4 regions of the Streptomyces sp. DT190 genome follow, and region 2 is predicted to be linked to each of the others. Evidence: riboswitches for the same ligand, from Rfam matches in the RefSeq annotation. Region 2 holds a riboswitch; each other region holds the start of a gene.
What was found. A riboswitch is a leader RNA that binds a small molecule or an ion and turns the genes downstream of it on or off. The one in region 2 is predicted to bind cobalamin.
Positions count from the first base shown of each region.

Region 1: another riboswitch for cobalamin. It lies ahead of ACPXCS_RS36310 ((2Fe-2S) ferredoxin domain-containing protein); the one in region 2 lies ahead of ACPXCS_RS26210 (ABC transporter substrate-binding protein).
Region 3: another riboswitch for cobalamin. It lies ahead of ACPXCS_RS16120 (ABC transporter substrate-binding protein); the one in region 2 lies ahead of ACPXCS_RS26210 (ABC transporter substrate-binding protein).
Region 4: another riboswitch for cobalamin. It lies ahead of ACPXCS_RS29435 (cobalamin biosynthesis protein); the one in region 2 lies ahead of ACPXCS_RS26210 (ABC transporter substrate-binding protein).

Region 1 is NZ_JBNCNM010000032.1:43,564-48,286, forward strand. Features, by position in the region: gene ACPXCS_RS36305 (iron ABC transporter permease) at 1-1,492, shown strand, start outside; gene ACPXCS_RS36310 ((2Fe-2S) ferredoxin domain-containing protein) at 1,500-1,901, opposite strand; cobalamin riboswitch at 1,965-2,086, opposite strand; gene ACPXCS_RS36315 (IucA/IucC family protein) at 2,115-3,671, opposite strand; gene ACPXCS_RS36320 (IucA/IucC family protein) at 3,772-4,723, shown strand, end outside.
Region 2 is NZ_JBNCNM010000016.1:94,047-98,769, reverse strand. Features, by position in the region: gene ACPXCS_RS26215 (FecCD family ABC transporter permease) at 1-993, opposite strand, end outside; gene ACPXCS_RS26210 (ABC transporter substrate-binding protein) at 1,026-2,069, opposite strand; cobalamin riboswitch at 2,099-2,296, opposite strand; gene ACPXCS_RS26205 (hypothetical protein) at 2,335-2,472, opposite strand; gene ACPXCS_RS26200 (hypothetical protein) at 2,525-3,373, opposite strand; cobalamin riboswitch at 3,444-3,687, opposite strand; gene ACPXCS_RS26195 (ferric reductase-like transmembrane domain-containing protein) at 3,899-4,723, shown strand, end outside.
Region 3 is NZ_JBNCNM010000008.1:6,551-11,273, reverse strand. Features, by position in the region: gene ACPXCS_RS16130 (ABC transporter ATP-binding protein) at 1-371, opposite strand, end outside; gene ACPXCS_RS16125 (FecCD family ABC transporter permease) at 605-1,597, opposite strand; gene ACPXCS_RS16120 (ABC transporter substrate-binding protein) at 1,654-2,673, opposite strand; cobalamin riboswitch at 2,744-2,933, opposite strand; gene ACPXCS_RS16115 (CoA-binding protein) at 3,016-3,426, shown strand; gene ACPXCS_RS16110 (4-hydroxybenzoate 3-monooxygenase) at 3,523-4,723, shown strand, end outside.
Region 4 is NZ_JBNCNM010000020.1:103,827-108,549, forward strand. Features, by position in the region: gene ACPXCS_RS29430 (cobyric acid synthase) at 1-1,188, opposite strand, end outside; gene ACPXCS_RS29435 (cobalamin biosynthesis protein) at 1,191-2,126, opposite strand; cobalamin riboswitch at 2,227-2,385, opposite strand; gene ACPXCS_RS29440 (hypothetical protein) at 2,502-2,723, opposite strand; gene ACPXCS_RS29445 (anion permease) at 2,757-3,986, opposite strand; gene ACPXCS_RS29450 (class II aldolase/adducin family protein) at 4,289-4,723, shown strand, end outside.

The sequences.
Region 1 (4,723 bases), on a different contig from region 2:
GGGCAGCATCGGCCAGAACGGCTTCGACGGCGTCGTGCAGATGCTGCCCGTCGCCCTGGTGGGGCTCGCCGGGCTGCTGCTGGTCGCCCGGCGGGTCGACGCGCTCGCCCTCGGCGACGACGCGGCGCGCGGACTGGGCGTGCCGGTGCACGCCACCCGCGTCACGGTGGTGGTGCTGGCGGCGCTGCTGTCCGCGGCGGCCGTCACCCTCACCGGCCCGCTCGGCTACGTCGGGCTCTGCGCGCCCGCCCTGGTCCGGCCGCTCTCGCGCCGGTTCCGCGGCTTCGTCCGCGCCCGGGCGGTACTGCCCGCGGCCGGACTGGCCGGGGCCGCGCTGGTGCTCGGCTCAGACGTGCTGCTGCGGGCCCTGATCCCCGCGGACACGGCGGTCGGCGTACCCACCGGCATCGTCACCAGCCTGGTCGGGGCCGTGTTCCTCGTGGTGACGGCCCTGCGGCTGCGGGACACCGCCGGGGTGGAGGCTCCCGACCGGATGCGCATCCCCGGCCGGACGGCGTTCCTTGCCACGGTGGCCGCCCTGGCCGCCGTGACCGTCGCGGTCGCCCTCGCCGGCGTCCTGCTGGGCGACAGCAAACTCCTGCTCGGCGACGTCGCCAACTGGGCGCAGGGCCGGGCCGGGCGGACCGTCTCCTTCGTCCTGGACACCCGAGTGCCGCGCGTGCTCGCGGCGTTGTGCGCGGGCGCCGCGCTCGCCCTGGCCGGCACGCTGGTGCAGGCCGTGACCCGCAATCCGCTGGCCGAGCCCGGGGTGCTGGGCGTGTCGGGCGGCGCCGCGCTCGGGGCCGTGCTGCTCGTGACCACGGTGCCCGCCGCCGGTTCCTGGGGCGTCGCCGGGGCCGCGTTCGCCGGGGCGGCGCTGGCCTCCGCCCTCGTCTTCGGGCTCGCCGCCCGGGGCGGCTACCAGCAGAACCGGCTGGTCCTGGTCGGCATCGGCGTGGCCGCCGGGTCGACGGCGCTGATCAGCCTGCTCATCGTGCTCACCGACCCGTTCAACGCCACGAAGGCGCTGACCTGGCTGTCCGGTTCGACGTACGGGCGCACCACGGCGGACGTGGTGCCCGTGGCGCTCGTGCTGGTCCTGGGACTGGCCGTCGCGGTCGCCCGGCGCACCGAGCTGGACCTCGTCTCGCTGGACGGGGACACCCCGCGTCTGCTGGGCCTCGGGCTGCCCCGGGCCCGGCTCGGCTTCCTGGTGGTGGGCGTGCTGCTCGCGGCGACCGCCGTGGCCTCGGCCGGCACCATCGGCTTCGTGGGCCTGGTCGCCCCGCACGCGGCCCGGGCCCTGGTGGGCCGACGGCACGTCCGGGTGGTGCCGGTCGCCGTGCTGCTCGGCGCCGCGCTCGTCGGGGCGGCCGACCTGCTGGGCCGGACCGTGATCGCCCCGGCCCAGCTGGGCGCCGGCCTGATGACGGCCGTGATCGGCACGCCGTACTTCCTGTGGCTGCTGGTCCGGAGCCGGCGGGCGGCCTGAGGCCGTGTCAGGGGCGGTCCCCGTCCCGTCGCGCCCGCGGGCTGAAGACGTACAGGCCGAGGATGTCGGGCAGCGGGGCGACGCCCGGGCCGCCGGCCCGCACCCAGGAGACGACGTCCTCGGTGGCGGCCGGGTCGTTGACCAGGCCGAGCCAGACCGGGCGGGCGCCGGCGGCCCGGCCCGCGGCGGACGGCTGCACGACGACGACGTTGGCCTGGTCGCAGACGTCCAGGCAGTCGGAGATCCGCACCGGCGCCGCCGCGCGCAGACGCTCGGTCTGGGCGGCGTGGTCGACGCCGGTCACCTTGGGGCTGCCGCAGCAGCAGTCGCGGCACACCACGACGCGGCACGGCGCAGGGCCGCCGCCGCGGGTCTCGTCCTGGGGGTCGCCGGCCGGCGTCGCGGGCATGCCGCACCTGCCCTCTCTCCGGGGAGATCCGCCCCGGTGGTCCGTCGAGGAGGCGACCGCGTGAGTCTCCTGGCTCTCGGGTCGCCGCCGGTCCCGGCCTTCCCACCCGGCTGCGGGCAGTGGCCTGTCGGGACCGGCTCGCCGATCACAGTGGCGGGACCGCGCCGGATTCACACCGGCTTCCTCGTCCGCCGTCGCCTTTGTCGCCGGTCATCATTCCATGGCGCCGGGGCGGCCGGCGGGCCGCCCGAGCGGGTGGGGCAGCGGCAGGTAGCGGGCGTCGGCGCCGTCCGCGCCTGTCCAGCGCAGCAGCAGGTTCGTCTTGGCGGGCAGCGTCGGGGAGGCGAGCAGGGCGGGGATCTCCGGCAGGTCGTGCCGGGCGAGCTCGCGGCGGGCGGCGGGCCAGGGGTCGAAACCGGGCCATCGTTCGGTGAGGGCACCGGCGATCTCGGTGAGGTGGTTGACGACCAGGCAGTACACCAGCCGCTCCCAGCCGGCCGCGCGCGCCACGTCCGCCAGCAGCTTCACGCCCTCGGCGTCCCGGTACAGCACCTGCACGGGCATGCCGTCGGCGTCCACGGCGACCAGCGTGTTCTGCAGATGGGCCTCGACGACGACGCCGTGCCCGGCGAAGGCGGCCAGGGCCGGGGGCACCGCGTGCGACAGGTAGGCCTCCCACCAGGTGCCCGGGTCGGTGACGCGGTCGAGCGGGTTGCCGTCGAAGCCCTCCACCAGACCGGCCGCGAGCAGCGGGGTCGCTCCGGGCACGAGTCGGCCGGCGAAGCCGTCGCGGACCAGGACGGCCAGGGCCTCGAAGGCGAAGCCGGCGGTGCGGTACCCGCGGTCGCCGAGCCAGCCGGGCGGGCCGTCGTACGCCGCGAAGGCCGCGCCCGCGGCGCTGTCGGTCCGGCGCAGGGCGAGCAGGTCGTGGCGCCACAGCCGGCGGATGTCGTTGGTGATGCGCACGTCCAGGCTGAACTTCAGGAACAGGTCGCGCTCCGGGGCGTACACGGTGCGGACGGCGGCCGTCGGCCAGGTGGTGAAGGACGTCGTGCCGAGCCGGAGGAGTCTGCCGTCCGCGAAGGCGGGGGCCAGCTCCCGGGCGGCCAGGTCGAGTTGCCAGGGGTGGGCGGGGAGCAGCCGGTAGCCGGGCGGGGCGGTGCCGAGGGCGTCGAGGGCCGCGGTGTCGCCGTCCTCGACGACGGTGTCCTCCCGCACCCCGAGCAGGACCAGGGGGAAGCGGGTGTACGCCTCGGGCGCGTACGGCAGCCAGGCGGCGGCGGGGCCGGTGCCACGGGTCTTGGGGGCCGGGTGGTGGGTGTGACCGGTGAGCAGGCACTGCTCGGACCGCTGGTGGAGGTCCTCGGGCGGGGTGGCCGCGGCGCGGGCGGTGAGCAGCGCGGCCACGGTGTCCCGGCTGCGGATCATCTCGGCGGGCAGCTCGGCGTTGGCCAGGCCGGTGTGCCGGCGCAGCTCCTCGGCGACCAGATCGACCAGGCCGGTGTGGCCGAGGCGCTGCCAGGCGCCCGCCACCTCGACCTCCGGCTCGGCGGGCCGCCGGGTACCGCGCACGCGCAACAGGCGGTCCTGGCCCGGCAGGCGGTACACACGGTGTCCGCCCTCCTCGCGCACCGGCCGGGCGATCTCGCGCAGCAGGCAGTTGAGCAGGGGAACGGCGGCGACGGCGTCGGCGAGGGCGCCGGTGGCCGGGTCGTCACCGTGGGCCGAGTCGTCGTCGGCGGGCGGGGGCATGAGGTCCACGCGTTCCACTCGTCCCTGTGGTCCTTCCGGCGTTCCGGGCGGAGATGATCAGTATGCCGGTCGTCGCCGTTCCGCTGTGACGCCCTATTCGTACCCGAGGAGTCCGCCCGTGCACCGTCCCCCCAGCGCCGAGACCGAGGTCGCCGACGAGCTGTCCGTCGTGCGGCCCGGTCTCCTGCCGCGCTACGAGGCCGAACTGCCCGGCGCCCGGGCGGCCGTGCTGTCCCGCCTGTGGCGCGGTCTGACCCATGATCCACTGCCCTGGGTGAGCGGTGTGCGGCGGGGCCGGGACGGGCTGGTCCTGACCCTGTCCGACGGCCGCCGGCTGCACGGTCCGCTCCCGGATCCGTACGCGACCGGGGCGTACGTCACCGCCGTGCGGCTCGGCGGGACGGAGTACGGCGATCCGGCGCGGCTGATGACGGACCTCGGCGTGCCGCACTCCGGGTCCTTCGCGGCCGAACTCGGGCACAGCGTGGCCTCGTTGGCGCTGTCGCGCGCGGGGCAGGAGGAGGGTACCCGGGGGTGGCCGGAGCGCGACTGGGAGTGGGAGCAGCGGATCGTCGACGGGCATCCGTTCCACCCGACCTGCCGCTCCCGGCCCGGCTTCTCGGTCGCCGAGCAGCTGGCCTACGGGCCCGAGCACCGGCCGGTGGTGGAGCTGGGCCTGGTGCCGGTGCGGGCGGCGGAGTGCCTGGTGACGGGGGCGTGGCCCGACGAGCTGCGCGACGGGGGGCACGTGGTGCTGCCGGTGCATCCGTGGCAGGCGGCGCACGTGCTGAAGCGGTCCTGCGAGGAGCGGCGTGCCGGGCATCCGCTGATGTCCCTGCGGACCCTCGCACTGCCGGGCGGACCGCACGTCAAGACCTCGCTGAGCGCCCGGCTGACGTCCTCGGTGCGGGACATCTCGCTGCCCTCGGTGGCCGCCTCCGCGCTGCTGTCGGACTTCGCCGAGCTCCCGGCCGCGCGCACCGACGGACTGCTGCACGTCACCCGCACGCTGGGCGCGGCGGCGGCCGGCTCGCCGGACTTCGCGGCCCTGCTGCGCCAGTCGCCGCAGA
Region 2 (4,723 bases):
TACGCCGACGGGGATCTCCATGGGGGCGGCGACCACGCGTGCGGCGATGTCGGCCCAGATGAGGAAGACCGCGCCGCCGAGTGCGGCCGTGGGCAGGACGCGGCGGTGGTCGCCGCCGACGGCCAGGCGGACGATGTGCGGCAGCATCAGCCCAACGAAGCCGATCGGCCCGCACGCCGCCACGAGGACGCCGGTGACGAGGGAGAGCAGGACGAACATGCGTGCGCGGAAGCGGGCCACGTCCAGCCCCATGGTCGTGGCGGCCTCCTCGCCGGCGAGGAGCAGGTTCAGGTTGCGGGCCTGCACCATCAGGACGGCGATGCCCACCAGCAGGGCAGCGCTGGGCAACCACAGAGTGTCCCAGTTGACGCCGCCGAGGCCGCCGAGGGTCCAGGCGAGGACCGCGCGGGCCTCATTGCCCCGGTCGGTGGTCAGCAGCAGCAGATACAGCACCGCGGTCAGGACCGCGGCGATGGCCACTCCGGACAGGACCAGCCGCGCGGAGGTGATCCGGCCGCCGGTGCGAGCGGTTGAGTAGACGAGCAGCAGTGCGCCGAGCGCGCCCGCGAACGCGGCAACGGACAGCGACACCGGCCCGAACACAGTGATGCCGAAGACGATCACTACCACGGCGCCCAGCGATGCCCCGGAGGAGACACCGAGCAGGTAGGGCTCGGCGAGCGGGTTGCGGATCAGAGCCTGCAAAGCGGCCCCCACGACGGCGAGCCCGGCACCGGCCACCGCGCCGAGCAGTACCCGTGGCGCACGGACGTCCAGCACGATGGTCTCCCGCGCCCGCGACCAGTCCTGCTTGACCCAGTCGGCGCCCAGCGCGTGCGTCGTGATGCCCCACACCTGGCCGGGCGGTACCTGAACCGAACCGATCGCCAAGCCCGCTGTGGCGGATACCACCAGCAGGACGGCCAGGACGACGAGCGTGACGGTGAGACCGGCCCCGCCGCCGCGCCTGTCGTCCCGCTTCCCCGCTCGCACGGCCCGCCCGGCGGCGGCGGTGACCGGGGCCCTCACGCGAAGCTCTCGGGATGGATGCCGCGGGCCAGGTCCTGCACCGCGTATGCCGAGCGCACGCCTACCAGCGTCGCGGTCAGCGGCAGCACGACGAACCGCTTGTTGCTGATGGCGGGCACGTCCCGCAGAGCGGGCTGAGCGAGCAAGAACTTCTTCTTCTGCTCGACGCTTCCGGCGCCCGCGTAGTCGTAGATCGCGATGACGTCTGGTTTGCGCTCGACGACCTGCTCCCAGGAGACGTCACCGAAGACGTCGTCGAGGTCGGCGAAGACGTTCTTGCCGCCGGCCAGCCGGATCAGTTCGGTGCCCAGGCTCTTGCCGCCCGCGGTGAAGGCGGTCTTGTCGCCACTGTCATAGACGAAGACGGACACCGGGCGCTTGCCCTTGACGGCGCTGGTGGCTCTGTCGACCCGTGCCTGGAGGTCGGCGACCAGTTTGTCCGCGCGGTCGGGCACGCCGAAAATCGTGCCGACGGTGCGGACTTCGTCGTAGGAGTCCTGCATCGTCACGCGCTTCTTGCCGCAGTACTCGCGGTTGAGGTGGGTGTCGATGCCGACGTCGGCGAACGCCTTGCGGGAGCGGCCCTCGTTCTCGGCGAAGGCGCTGCCGTAGCCGCCGTACACGAGGTCCGGCTCGGCCTCCAGGACGGTCTCGAAGGAGGGCTCCTTCTTCGCCAGTTCGGGGATCGCCTCGTAGTCCCTCTTCAGCTCGGGCAGGACGGCGGAGTCGGGGAAGGCGGTGCCGACCATGCGGTTCTTCAGGCCCAGGGACAGCATGAGTTCCGCCGGGTGCTGGTGGATGGTGACGACACGCTCGGGGGCCTTGTCATACGTCGTCTTCACGCCGCAGTTGTCGACGGTGACGGGGAAGCCCCCGGCCGACGGGGCCGTGGCTTTCGTGTCCTGGGCGGTGTTTTGGGACGATCCGCAGCCAGCGGTCAGCAGTGCTGCCGACAGGGCCACGGCCGCAGCCGTCGCGCGCAGGGCACGGCGTCGGCGGGCAGGGGTGAACAGCGGGGGACGGGACGTGCCGTCGTACACGTGAAGCCTCCTGGGAGTCCGCGCTCCTCGGAACGGGCCCGCGACAGGCCAGTGTCCTGACTCCCGGATCGACGCTTTCCCTCGCCTTCCCGCGCGGCGCGCAGTGGCGTGTTGAAGGGTGCACTCCCCGGTCACAGTGGCGGGACCGTGCCGGATTCGCACCGGCTTCCTGTCTCCCGTCGCGGTGATGACCCGCTGATTCTACGGCCTGCCGGCAAGTGGCCAAAAGGGCGTGCGAACAAGCCCGAGCGCCCCTGCCAGGCCCTCACGCCTCACGCACTGCCCGCAGTATCAGCCGCTCGGCGTTCTCGTCGTAGGGGCGGCCGTCGAAGCCGCCGAAGACCTCCACCCGGCCGAACCCCACCTCCGCCACCATCCGCCGCAACTCCACTGCGCTGTACACGAACCACACCCGAGGTCGGGGACCTTCAGGGCGTCGGCGATGTGGGGGTGGATCACCCGTAGCCTCCTTGGGCGAAGGAACACTGGTGGCCGAGCGAGTGGAAGAAGGCGGAGAGGTCGGACTTCTGGTCGGCGTCCAGGCGACCGGGGAAGAGGTAGCCGATCAGGCAGCCGGTGTGGGCGACGAAGATGCCGTCGGCGCCGAACCGCTCCTGGTGGCCGAGCATGCTGTCGAACGTCGTCTTGGGCAGCACGCTCTGCGACAGGGTCGCGCTGGCTGTGGCCGCCCGGGCGACGGCGGCCGGGTCGCCGGAGGCGAAGCCCTTCAGCAGGTCGGTCAGGCACCGCTCGTACTCCTCCCCGTGCCGCCGGTAGTGCGCCAGCAGCAGGTCGGTGACGGCGGTGGTGTCCACCGTCCCGGGTTCGCTGATGTACGCCGTGTGGAAGCCGATGTCCGTGCCCAGGCGCCGCACCATCCGATGCCGGCCACTGAGGTACAGCGCGAACTCCTCGAGGAAGACGCTGTCGGCCCGCTCGACCGCCGCCAGGATGCCCAGCACCACGTCCCTGTCGTAGGGCAGCGCGAAGAGCCGGAACAGGCAGCGCAGGGTGGCAACGATGTCGGCGGTCGAACTCGCCATCCCCACACCCACCCGCAGGTCGGAGTGGGCACTCCAGCGACCCGGCGGCAGCGTGAGCCCGAAGTGTTCCAGAAAGAGCCGGGCCGCGAGGGCGGCCTTCTCGCCGAGTGGCGGCGCGCCCGGCGGCTCGGTCCCTTCGGTGAAGTGTGTCCAGGAGTGGCGGTCCACGGGGAACGACACGATGGCGATGTCCGGCTCCGTGCCCGCCCGCAGCGGGCCCTGATACAGCTCGCCCAGCGTGCCGTGGCAGACGCCGGACACGGTACGGCCCTCACGAACCTTCCCTTGCCGCCGACCCGGTCCTCGAGGTCACCGTGCACAGCCCGCAGATCGCCTACGGGCGCAGTGGCAGGTCTTCGGACTCGTGGGCTCGCTCACCGGGGACACCGCTCACCAGTGGGCACCTACCGGCCGTCGCTTCCCCGGCCCCCGCACGACTCGGACCCAGTGCTGTTGACGGCTGTCGTTCCCACTCACCGCTGCGGGACAGCCCCGGATTCCCACCGGGTTCCCTCTTGCGTCGCGCCACCGGATCCTGACGGCCGGGAGCTCGAACCGACTGCGTCCATCAGCGTAGGGCGGCTCCCGCCGCTGCGGCAGGGGCGGGGCCGGAGTTGTCCGGATGCGGTCGGTCGGGTGGCGGCACCGGAACCTTGAACCGATCCGGCCTACCGGGAGAACGACTCTGGCCGGATGTGCCCTCGGTGATCCCGGCCACGCTCGTCACACTGGGGCGTCGACGTCACCCTCACCTCCCCGCGGAGGACCGCGCCCGGAAGGCCCAGGATGCTGCCAGAGACGACGCCGGAGGACAGCGGCACGACGAACCCGCCACCCGCACGGGACAAGCGCCCGCCCGAGCGTGTCGTCCTGCGAGCCGACCTGCGTGCCGCGCTCCCCGACGCGAGCGCGGCTGTGCTGGTCACGATGGCGGTCTTCGCGTTCCTGTACGCCCGCATGGAGTCGGGTGACGCGGCGACGGTCGCCGTCATGCCGTTCATGAACGACGCCGGCACCTACTGGATGTATCTGCTCAGCCAGGCATTCGGCTGGTCGGGCCTGCTGTGGGCCTGGGGCACGGTCATGCTCGGCCTGCTGCTGTCGGGGCCGCGCCCCACCCGGCTGCGGGTGTCACGGCAGGTGCTGGAACGCTGGCACCGCACCACGAGCCTGACCACGATGGCCCTGATGTTCGCGCACGCGCTGATGTTCGCGGCGGAACTCGTGTGCTATGAGGCCCAACTGGCATGGGCCCAGCGGTTGTGGGCGGGATTCGCGGACACGTTCGTGCCCGGCTGGTACGACTCCGGAACCGGCCGGATCGCCATCCCCCTAGGCCAGGGCGCTCTGTATCTGGCCGTCCCGTTGGGCCTGTTGTTCTACATCCGCCACCGTATCGGCGGCAACACCTGGCGCCGACTGCACCGCTTCGTCATCGTCGTCTACGTCCTGAGCGTGTGGCACACCCTGCTGTACGGCACCAACGTCTGGTACGGCGAATGGCCGCGCACCGTCCTGTGGCTGCTGCAACTCCCGGTCGCCGTCCTGCTGTTGCTGCGCCTGCTGCGGCCCGCCCGGCGGGCCGAACGGCTGGGCGCGCCAAGACGCCGG
Region 3 (4,723 bases), on a different contig from region 2:
GTGCGCTCCAGGGCGGCCCGTACGGCCCGCTCGTCGTCCGCCGTCGCGGGTGTCCAGGCCCGCCGGTGCGGGATGCGGCCCAGCCGTACGACGTCCTCCACCGTCAGCTCGACCTGGGTGTCCGACTGCTGCTCGACGACGGCGAGGCGACGGGCGACGGTGCGGCGGGGCAGGTCGCCCAGCGGTGTGCCGTCGAGGGTGACGACTCCCGCGGACGGGGTGAGCAGCCCGGCCATCAGCCGCAGCAGCGTGGACTTGCCGGAGCCGTTGGGGCCGAGGACGCCGACGGTCGAGCCGGGCTCCGGCGCGAGGACGACGCCGTCGAGGATCAGGCGCCCGTCGGCACGGCGCCCGACCCGGTCGGCCCGCAGCCCGCCGGCCCCGTGCCCGGCCTCGTCGGCACCACGCCCGACCTCTTCCGCACCCCGACCGACTTCGTGGGCACCACGCCCGGCCCGTTCCGCATACTCGGCCCGTTCCGCATACTCGGCCCGTTCCGCATACTCGGCCCGTTCCGCATGCGCGGCCCGCTCGGCATGCGCGGCCCGCTTCCCGCGTTCGGCGCCCCGGTCCGCGCCGTCCTCGTCCCGTGCCCCCGCCCCGCTCACCGCACCCTCCGCGTCCGGTACAGCACGGCCACGAAGGCCGGCACCCCGATCAGCGAGGTCACGACGCCGACCGGGACCTCCCGGGGATCGAGGACCGTCCGGGCCAGCGTGTCCACCCACACCAGGAAGACCGCGCCGGCCAGCGCCGTGACCGGCAGCAGCCGGGCGTGCCCGGGTCCGGTCAGCGCGCGGGCGGCGTGCGGCAGGACCAGCCCGACGAAGCCGATCGCCCCGGCCGAGCTGACCAGCGCCGCCGTGAGCAGGGCCGTGACGCACAGCAGCACCAGCCGGGTGCGGGCCACGGACACCCCCAGCGCGGCCGCCGCGTCCTGCCCGAAGGCGAAGGCGTCGAGGGTACGGGCGTACGCGAGGCACACCACCAGGGCCACGGCCAGCACGGCCAGGCACAGCCACACGTCGGTCCAGCCGACCCCGCCGAGCGAGCCGAGGAGCCAGAACAGCACGCCCCGGGTCGTCTCGGCGTCCGCGGACGTCATCACCACGAAGGACGTGAGGGCCGAGAACAGCTGCATGGCGGCGACCCCGGCGAGGACCACCCGGTCGGTGGTGCCGCCCAGGGTGTGGCTGAGCAGCAGCACCAGCGCGAAGGAGACCAGGGCTCCGAGGAACGCGCCGGCGGAGACGGAGACGGCACCGCCGCCCGCGCCCAGCACGACCACGAGCACCGCGCCGGTGGAGGCGCCCGAGGAGACCCCGAGCACGAACGGATCGGCGAGCGGGTTGCGCAGCAGCGACTGCATCACCGCCCCGCACACGGCGAGTCCGGCCCCGCACACGGCCGCGAGCAGGGTGCGGGGCAGCCGCAGTTGCCACACGATGCCGTCCCGGATCGGCGTCAGGTCCGAGCTGCCGAGGCCGAGGTGGGCGGCCACCGCGGACCACACCTCACCGACCCGGATGTCGGCGGGGCCGATGGTGATGGCCACGGCCAGGGAGGCGACGAGCGCGAGGGACCCGGCCGCACCCAGCGCGAGCCCGGTCCGGCGGCGGGGCCGGGCCCCGGCGTCCGCGAGTCCCTTGGCGGTCACTTCACCAGCCCGAACCGGCGCAGCCCCGCGGCCACGCGTTCCACACCCTCGACCGTGCGGATGGTCGGGTTCATGGCCTGCCCGCTGAGCAGCACGTACCGCTTGTGCCGGACGGCGTCCATGTTCTTCGTGGCCGGGTTGGACTCCAGGAAGGCGATCTTCTTCGCGGCCGATTCGGCGGTCTGCGACCTGCGGGTCAGATCACCGATGACGAGGACGTCGGGGTCACGGTCGGCGACCGTCTCCCAGTTGATCTGCGGCCACTCCTCGTGCGTGTCGTCGAAGACGTTCCGCGCGCCCAGCGACCGGGTGATGATGCCGGGCGCCCCGCAACAGCCCGCCATGTAGGGCGACTCGGAGTTGGCGAACCAGTACAGGAGGGTGACGTCCGAGGCGTCGACGCCCGCGGTGGCCTTCCGCATGCGCTGCCGCAGGGAGGCCACGAGTGCGTCGCCGCGCTCGGGCACCCCGAAGACGGCGGCGAGGTCGCGCACTTCGCCGTAGACGGTGTCCATGCCGAGGGCCTCGTCGCGGGCGCCGTCGCCGCCGCCCGAGTTGTCCTTGCCGGCGCAGTCGGACGGGGAGACGTAGGTGGGGACGCCGAGCTTCTCGAACTGCTCACGGGTGGCCACGCCGCCCTGCCCGAGGGTGGAGACGAAGGAGGCGGCGACGAAGTCCGGGTCGGCGTCCAGGACCCGTTCGAAGGAGGGGTTGCCGTCGGCGATGCGCGGCACGGAGGCGTCGGCCTTCTCCAGCCCCTTCATCACGGGGTCGGTCCAGGTGGCGGTGCCCGCGAGGCGGTCGGCGAGGCCGAGGGAGAGCAGGATCTCGGTGGTGCCCTGGTTGAGGGAGACGGCGTGCCGGGGCGGGGCCTCGACGCGGACCGCGTGGCCGCAGTTGCCGAGGGTGACGGCGGCGGCCCGCGCGGGGGTGGGCCCGGCGTCGCCGCAGCCGGTCAGGAGCAGGGAGCCGGCCGCGAGCAGCACGGCGGCACGGGCGGGTGGGGCGAGCGGCACGGGAACCAGTCCTCAGTCGTCGAGGGCCCGATCGCGGAGCCCGGTCGTACGGTGCTCCCCCGCCGCGCTCCGGCCGCGGGGGCCGCCAGCAGGTCTTCGGACTCGGGTTCACCCGGATCGGAGCGCCTTCCCGGACTCACGTGCCGGAGTCCAGTGGCCGAGGCCCCGCCCGTCCCCCTCACCGCTGCGCGTCAGTTCCGGATTCGCACCGGATTCCCTGACCCACGTACATGGGTTCGACTGGCCTCGGCAAGCTATCACGGGGGCTCCCGGGGAATCACCGCACGTCCCGCGGCGTTGCCGGGAGAGCACTTCTTTCACGACGTTCCGAGGAGGCCGCCGGTGTACGGCGACGAGGCAAAGGTCCGCAGGATCCTCAACGAGCTCGGCGACACCTGGGCCGTGGTGGGCCTGTCGTCGAACCGGCAGCGCGCGGCGTACGGCGTCGCGGCGGTGCTCCAGCGCTTCGGCAAGCGGGTCGTGCCCGTCCACCCGAAGGCCGAGACGGTGCACGGCGAGCAGGGGTACGCGAGTCTGGCGGACATCCCCTTCGACGTGGACGTCGTGGACGTGTTCGTCAACGGCGAGCTGGCCGGAGCCGTCGCGGACGAGGCGGTCGCGACGGGCGCGAAGGGCGTCTGGTTCCAGCTGGGCGTGGTCGACGAGGCGGCGTACGAGCGGACCCGCGCCGCGGGCCTGGAGATGGTGATGGACCGCTGCCCGGCGATCGAGATCCCGCGGCTCGGGCGGTGACCGGCGCGGCTCCCCGCCCCGGGGCGGGGAGCCGATGCGCCCCTCCGGCCGTCGTGCGGGTGCCCGCCCGCTGACGCCGGCTCCATAATGAGCGGCATGGCCAACCCCCCGCCGCTCCCCGGCTCCGGCGCTCCGCAACGCTTCCCGGTCGTCGTCGTGGGCGCCGGCCCCGCCGGTCTGACCGTGGCCAACATCCTGCGGGCCGCCTCGGTGGACTGCCTGGTGCTGGAGACCGAGACCCGGGAGTTCATCGAGCGGCGGCCCCGCGCCGGGGTCATCGAGGAATGGGCCGTGCGCGGCCTGGAGAAGCGCGGTCTGGCGCGCAACCTGCTGGACCGCGCGGAGCTGCACACCGCCTGCGAGTTCCGCTTCGGCGGGGAGCGCTACCGCTTCTCCTACGGGGAGCTGACGGGCAGCCACCACTTCGTCTACCCGCAGCCCCTGCTGGTGACGGACCTGGTCCGCGAGTACGCCGACGTGCGCGGCGGCCGGATCCGCTTCGGCGTCCGGGACGTCCGGCTCCACGACCTCGACTCCGACCGGCCCTCGGTGTCGTACGTCTGCCCCGACACGGGTGAACGGCAGGTCGTGCGGACGCAGTTCGTCGCCGGGTGCGACGGGGCGCGCGGGGTGACCCGGGCGTCGCTGCCCCCGGAGCGGGTGCGCGTCGCCCGGCACGACTACGGCATCGGCTGGCTGGCGCTGCTCGCCGAGGCGCCGCCGTCCGCGGACTGCGTGCTGTTCGGCTGTCACGCCCGCGGGTTCGCCGGGCAGATGCCGCGCAGCCCGGAGGTGACGCGCTATTACCTGCAGTGCCCGCCGGGCGACGACCCGGAGAACTGGCCGCACGAGCGGGTCTGGGCGGAGCTCCGGGAGCGGCTCGGAGCGTCCGGCGTGCCGCCGCTGACGGAGGGGCGGCTGATCGAGAAGCGCGTGCTGGACATGCACGACTACGTGGTCGAGCCGATGGTGCACGGCCGGCTCTTCCTCGCCGGCGACGCGGCCCACCTGGTCGCCCCCATCGCCGCCAAGGGCATGAACCTCGCCCTGCACGACGCCTTCCTGCTGGGCGATGCGCTGGTGGACCACCTCACCCGGGGTGAGGACGGCGGTCTGGCCGGCTATGCGGAGGCGTGCCTGAGGCGGGTGTGGGACTACCAGGAGTTCTCGCACTGGCTGTCGGAGGTGTACCACGGCACGGCGGCGGGCGACCCGTTCCGCGCGGGTACCACGCTGGCCCGGCTGCGCCGCCTGTTCACCTCGCCCGCGGCGGCGGCCGCCTTCGCCGAGCAGTACC
Region 4 (4,723 bases), on a different contig from region 2:
CTCGTAGCCCTCCACCCGCTCGCCGAGGGCCTCGCCCTCCGGCCGGGTGAGGGTCTTCTCGCGGGCGAACCGCACCCGCACGGGCAGGATCCCGAGCCCGTCGACCCGGCCCCGGCGGCTCTCGACGTCGTCCTCGATGTGCTCGCCGAGGATCTGGAAGCCGCCGCAGACCCCGAGCACGGGCCGCTGTTCGGCGGCCCTGCGGGCCAGGGCGTCGGCGAGCCCCCGCTCGTGCAGCCAGTCCAGCGCCCGGACCGTCCCCCGGGTGCCGGGCACGACGGCGAGGTCGGCGTCGGCCAGCTCCTCGGGCCGGTCCACGAACCGCACCACGACGCCCGGTTCGGCGGCCAGCGCGTCGACGTCCGTGAAGTTGGACATGAGGGGGACCGCGCACACGGCGACGCGCAGCACGTCCTGACCGACGGGCGGCGCGACGACGGACTCGCGCACCGCACCCCGCAGGGACACGCGCAGTCCGTCCTCCTCGTCGATCCCCAGCCCGTGCCGGAACGGCAGCACGCCGTACGTCTTCCGGCCCGTCAGCCCGTGCAGCATGTCCAGGCCCGGTTCCAGCAGGGAGACGTCCCCACGGAACTTGTTGACCAGGAACCCGGCGACGCACGCCTGGTCCTCGGGGGACAGCAGCGCCACCGTCCCGAAGAACGAGGCGAACACCCCGCCCCGGTCGATGTCGCCGACGACGAGCACCGGCAACCCGGCGTTGCGGGCGATGCCCATGTTGACGATGTCGGTCCGCCGCAGGTTGATCTCGGCGGGAGAACCGGCCCCCTCACAGATCACCGCGTCATACGTGCCCCGCAACTGCTCCAGGCAGTCCAGCACCGTCCCGAGCAGCTTCTGCTGCCGCCCGCCGTGGTAGCCGCGCGCGCTCAGCTCACCCACCGGCTTGCCCAGCAGCACGACCTGACTGCTCTGCTCGCCCCCGGGCTTGAGCAGCACGGGGTTCATCAGCGCGGTCGGCTCGACCCGGCAGGCCTGGGCCTGCATGGCCTGCGCCCGCCCGATCTCGGCGCCCTCCCGCGTCACGAAGGAGTTCAGGGACATGTTCTGCGCCTTGAAGGGCGCGACCTTGACGCCCTGGCGCACCAGCCACCGGCAGATCCCGGCCGTCACGACGCTCTTGCCCGCGTCGGAGGTGGTCCCGGCGACGAGAAGCCCACCGCTCATGCTCACTTCCCCCTCTTCAGCAACCGCGCTCCGGCGCACACGCCGAGCGCCAGCCAGGTGACGCGGCGCGAGAGCCGCACGGCCCGTTGGACGTCGCGCCGGGCGACGGCACGCCCCCCGGAGTTCAGCACGGGCCGGTGCTCCACCCGCCCGCCGTAGGAGAGCGTCCCGCCCAGGCGCACGCCGAGCGCCCCCGCGAACGCGGCCTCCACGGGCCCGGCGTTGGGACTCGGATGCCGCGCCGCGTCCGCCCGCCAGGCGCGCACGGCTCCGCGCGGGTCCGGTCCGGCCGGCACCGCGAGGACGGCGGTCAGCCGCGCCCCCGGCCACCCCGCGAGGTCGTCGAGACGCGCGGAGGCCCACCCGTAGCGCCGGTAGCGGGCGGACTTGTGCCCGACCATGGCGTCGAGGGTGTTGACGGCGCGGAACCCGAGCAGCCCCGGCACCCCGGCGACGGCCCCCCACACCAGCGCCCCCACGACCGCGTCGGAGGTGTTCTCGGCGACGGACTCGACCACGGCCCGGGCGATGCCGTCGGCGTCCAGGGCCTGCGGGTCGCGTCCGCACAGATGCGGCAACCGCGCCCGGGCCGCCTCGATGTCGCCCGCCTCCAGGGCACGCCCGACGGCCTCGGCCTCCCGGGCGAGCGAAGTGCCCCCGACGACCGCCCAGGTGGCGGCTCCGGTCAGGGCGACGGAGGCGACGGCGGAGCTTCGCACCGCACGCTCGGCGGCGGCTCCGAGGGCGACGGCTCCCGACACGCAGACGAGGGTGTGCAGCGCGCCCCACCCGCGGTGGTCCCGCCACAGCACCCGTTCCACGGCAGCCGCGGCCCGCCCGAACGCGGCGACCGGATGCCCCCGGCGGGGATCGCCGAGCAGCAGGTCACCGATCAGGCCGGCGGCGGCACCGTACGCGAAGACGCGACCGGCACCCATGGGGTCAGCCGCCCAACGGGGCAGGCAGGGGTGGGGTGCTGAACCTCGATCGGCAGCCGCGCATGGCGATACGTGTCCTCACTCAGGGTGTCCGCGCCCTGGTTCGACGTGACCGGCGGTGAGAGTTCCTGGCTCCCGGGGGATGGCTACCCCGGTGACAGTGGCGGGACCGCGCCGGACTCACACCGGCTTCCTCTCCTGCCGCCGTACTGGCCCCGGAAGTCCACCACGGCCGCGAACCGCCGTCAACTTGCCCTTGACCTGCGAGGGGAGAGTGTGGAGAACCCCACACCGGCCCCCTGGCGCACACGACGACCGGGCGGCACGGGACCGAGGTCCCGTGCCGCCCGGCGGACACGATGTGCGGTCGGGCCGTCAGGCCACGATCAGGTAGATGCCGTACCCGACGGCCGCGGCGCACGCCGCGAAGCACGCGTAGGCGCCCGTGACGGCGAGGCCCGCGGACCCGCCCTGGGCCACCGCGCGCTCGCGGCGCGACAGGCCGGTGATGCCGAGGGTGAACAGACCCACGAGGGCCACGGTGACCACGAGGCTCACCCCGAAGACGGAGCCGAGGGCCGCCCAGTCGATCTTCATCTCTGCTTCTTCCTTGTCGAGCGGTGGGCGGGGTCAGACCGTGGTGGTCGTGGAATGCGTCCGCTCGGCGGTCGCCTGGGCCGGGAACGGCGGTACGTCGCCCGCCGGCGGGGGCGTCACCGCGGCCATCGCCGTGGTCACCACGCCGGCCGGCTCCGCGTCGCCGGTGTCGTTGACGTTGGTGTGGTCGACGACCTCGCGGCGGGAGAGCTTCCAGATCGCCGCCGAGGAGGCGACGAGGAAGACGGCCACCACGGCGGTGCCCCAGCTCCCGAAGCCGGTGACGTACTCGGCGAGCGCGCCCACCAGGGCGGCCGCCGGCAGGGTCAGGCCCCAGGCGACGAACATCCGCGTCGCCGTGGACCAGCGCACGACACCGCCCTTGCGGCCGAGGCCCGCGCCCATCACGGCGCCGGAGACGGAGTGGGTTGTGGAGAGGGAGAAGCCGAGGTGCGAGGAGGCCAGGATGACCGTGGCCGCGCTGGTCTGGGCGGCGAAGCCCTGCTGCGGCTGGAGGTCGGTCAGGCCCTTGCCCATGGTGCGGATGATGCGCCAGCCGCCCAGGTAGGTGCCGAGCGCGATCGCGACGCCCGCGGAGAGGATGACCCACATGGGCGGGTCGGAGTCGGGGGCGACGGCGCCGCCGGCGACCAGGGCCAGGGTGATGACACCCATCGTCTTCTGCGCGTCGTTGGTGCCGTGTGCCAGGGAGACCAGGCCCGCCGAGGCGATCTGACCGGCCCGGTAGCCCTTCTCGGACGCCTTGCCGTCGGCCTTGCGGCCCAAGGAGTAGGTCAGGCGCGTGGCCAGCATCGCCGCGAGGCCCGCGACCAGCGGGGCGGCGATCGCCGGGATCAGCACCTTGGTCACCAGCACGTCGCCGTGCACCGCGCCGACGCCCGCCGAGGCGATCGTGGCGCCGATCAGGCCGCCCATCAGGGCGTGCGAGGAGCTGGACGGCAGGCCGACCAGCCACGTCAGCAGGTTCCACAGGATCGCGCCGACCAGGGCGGCGAAGATGACTTCGGGACGGATGCCGGCCTCGTCGACGAGGCCCTTGGAGATCGTGTTGGCGACTTCGACGGACAGGAAGGCGCCGACCAGGTTCAGGACCGCGGACATGGCGACCGCGACCTTCGGTCGCATGGCGCCCGTGGAAATGGTCGTGGCCATCGCGTTCGCGGTGTCGTGGAAACCGTTCGTGAAATCGAACGCGAGTGCGGTTACCACCACAATCGCGAGGATCAGCGAGAAGCTTTCCATTTACCCAGGCAATCGTTCGAGGTCATTGGCTGGACGAACGTAAGTAACCCGAGTGAACGGAAGATGAACTGGGAGGGGCGCATGGGTGTCCACAACGGGGGTTCGACGTTCCGCCCTGCCGTCAGGCTCCCCGCACCCCCGCGACCTAGGCTCCCGGCGCGCCCCTCTTCAGCCGATCGAGTGACCCGCCGAGGACGCTCCGTCACCGCCGCGCGGCACCGGAGCCGCCCGTCCGCACCGCAGCCGCATCGCATACGACCCGTACGCCGGTGCGCCGGACCGCCGCCTGGCAGGATCGCGGCATGGCTGAGCAGCGAGACGGCGAACGCGACACGCGGGGCGTCCGGGGCGGCGGACCGCAGGCGGGACAGGAGCGGCGCGGGAGCGCCCGCCCCGAGGAGGCACGTGCCTGGGAGGACCTCGTCGCGACCGCCCGCCGCACGGTCGCCGAGGGGCTCGTCGTCGGCACGTCCGGCAACGTCTCGGTTCGGGTCGGGGACACCGTCCTCGTCACGCCCTCCGGCGTCCCCTACGACCGCCTCACGCCCGGCGACGTGACCGGCGTCGGCCTCGACGGCCGACAGGTCCTCGGCACGCTCGTCCCCACCAGCGAGCTGCCCATGCACCTCGCCGTGTACCGCACGACCGACGCCCGTGCCGTCGTGCACACCCACGCCGTGCACGCCACGGCCGTGTCCACGCTCGTGACCGAGCTGCCGCTGATCCACTACATGGCC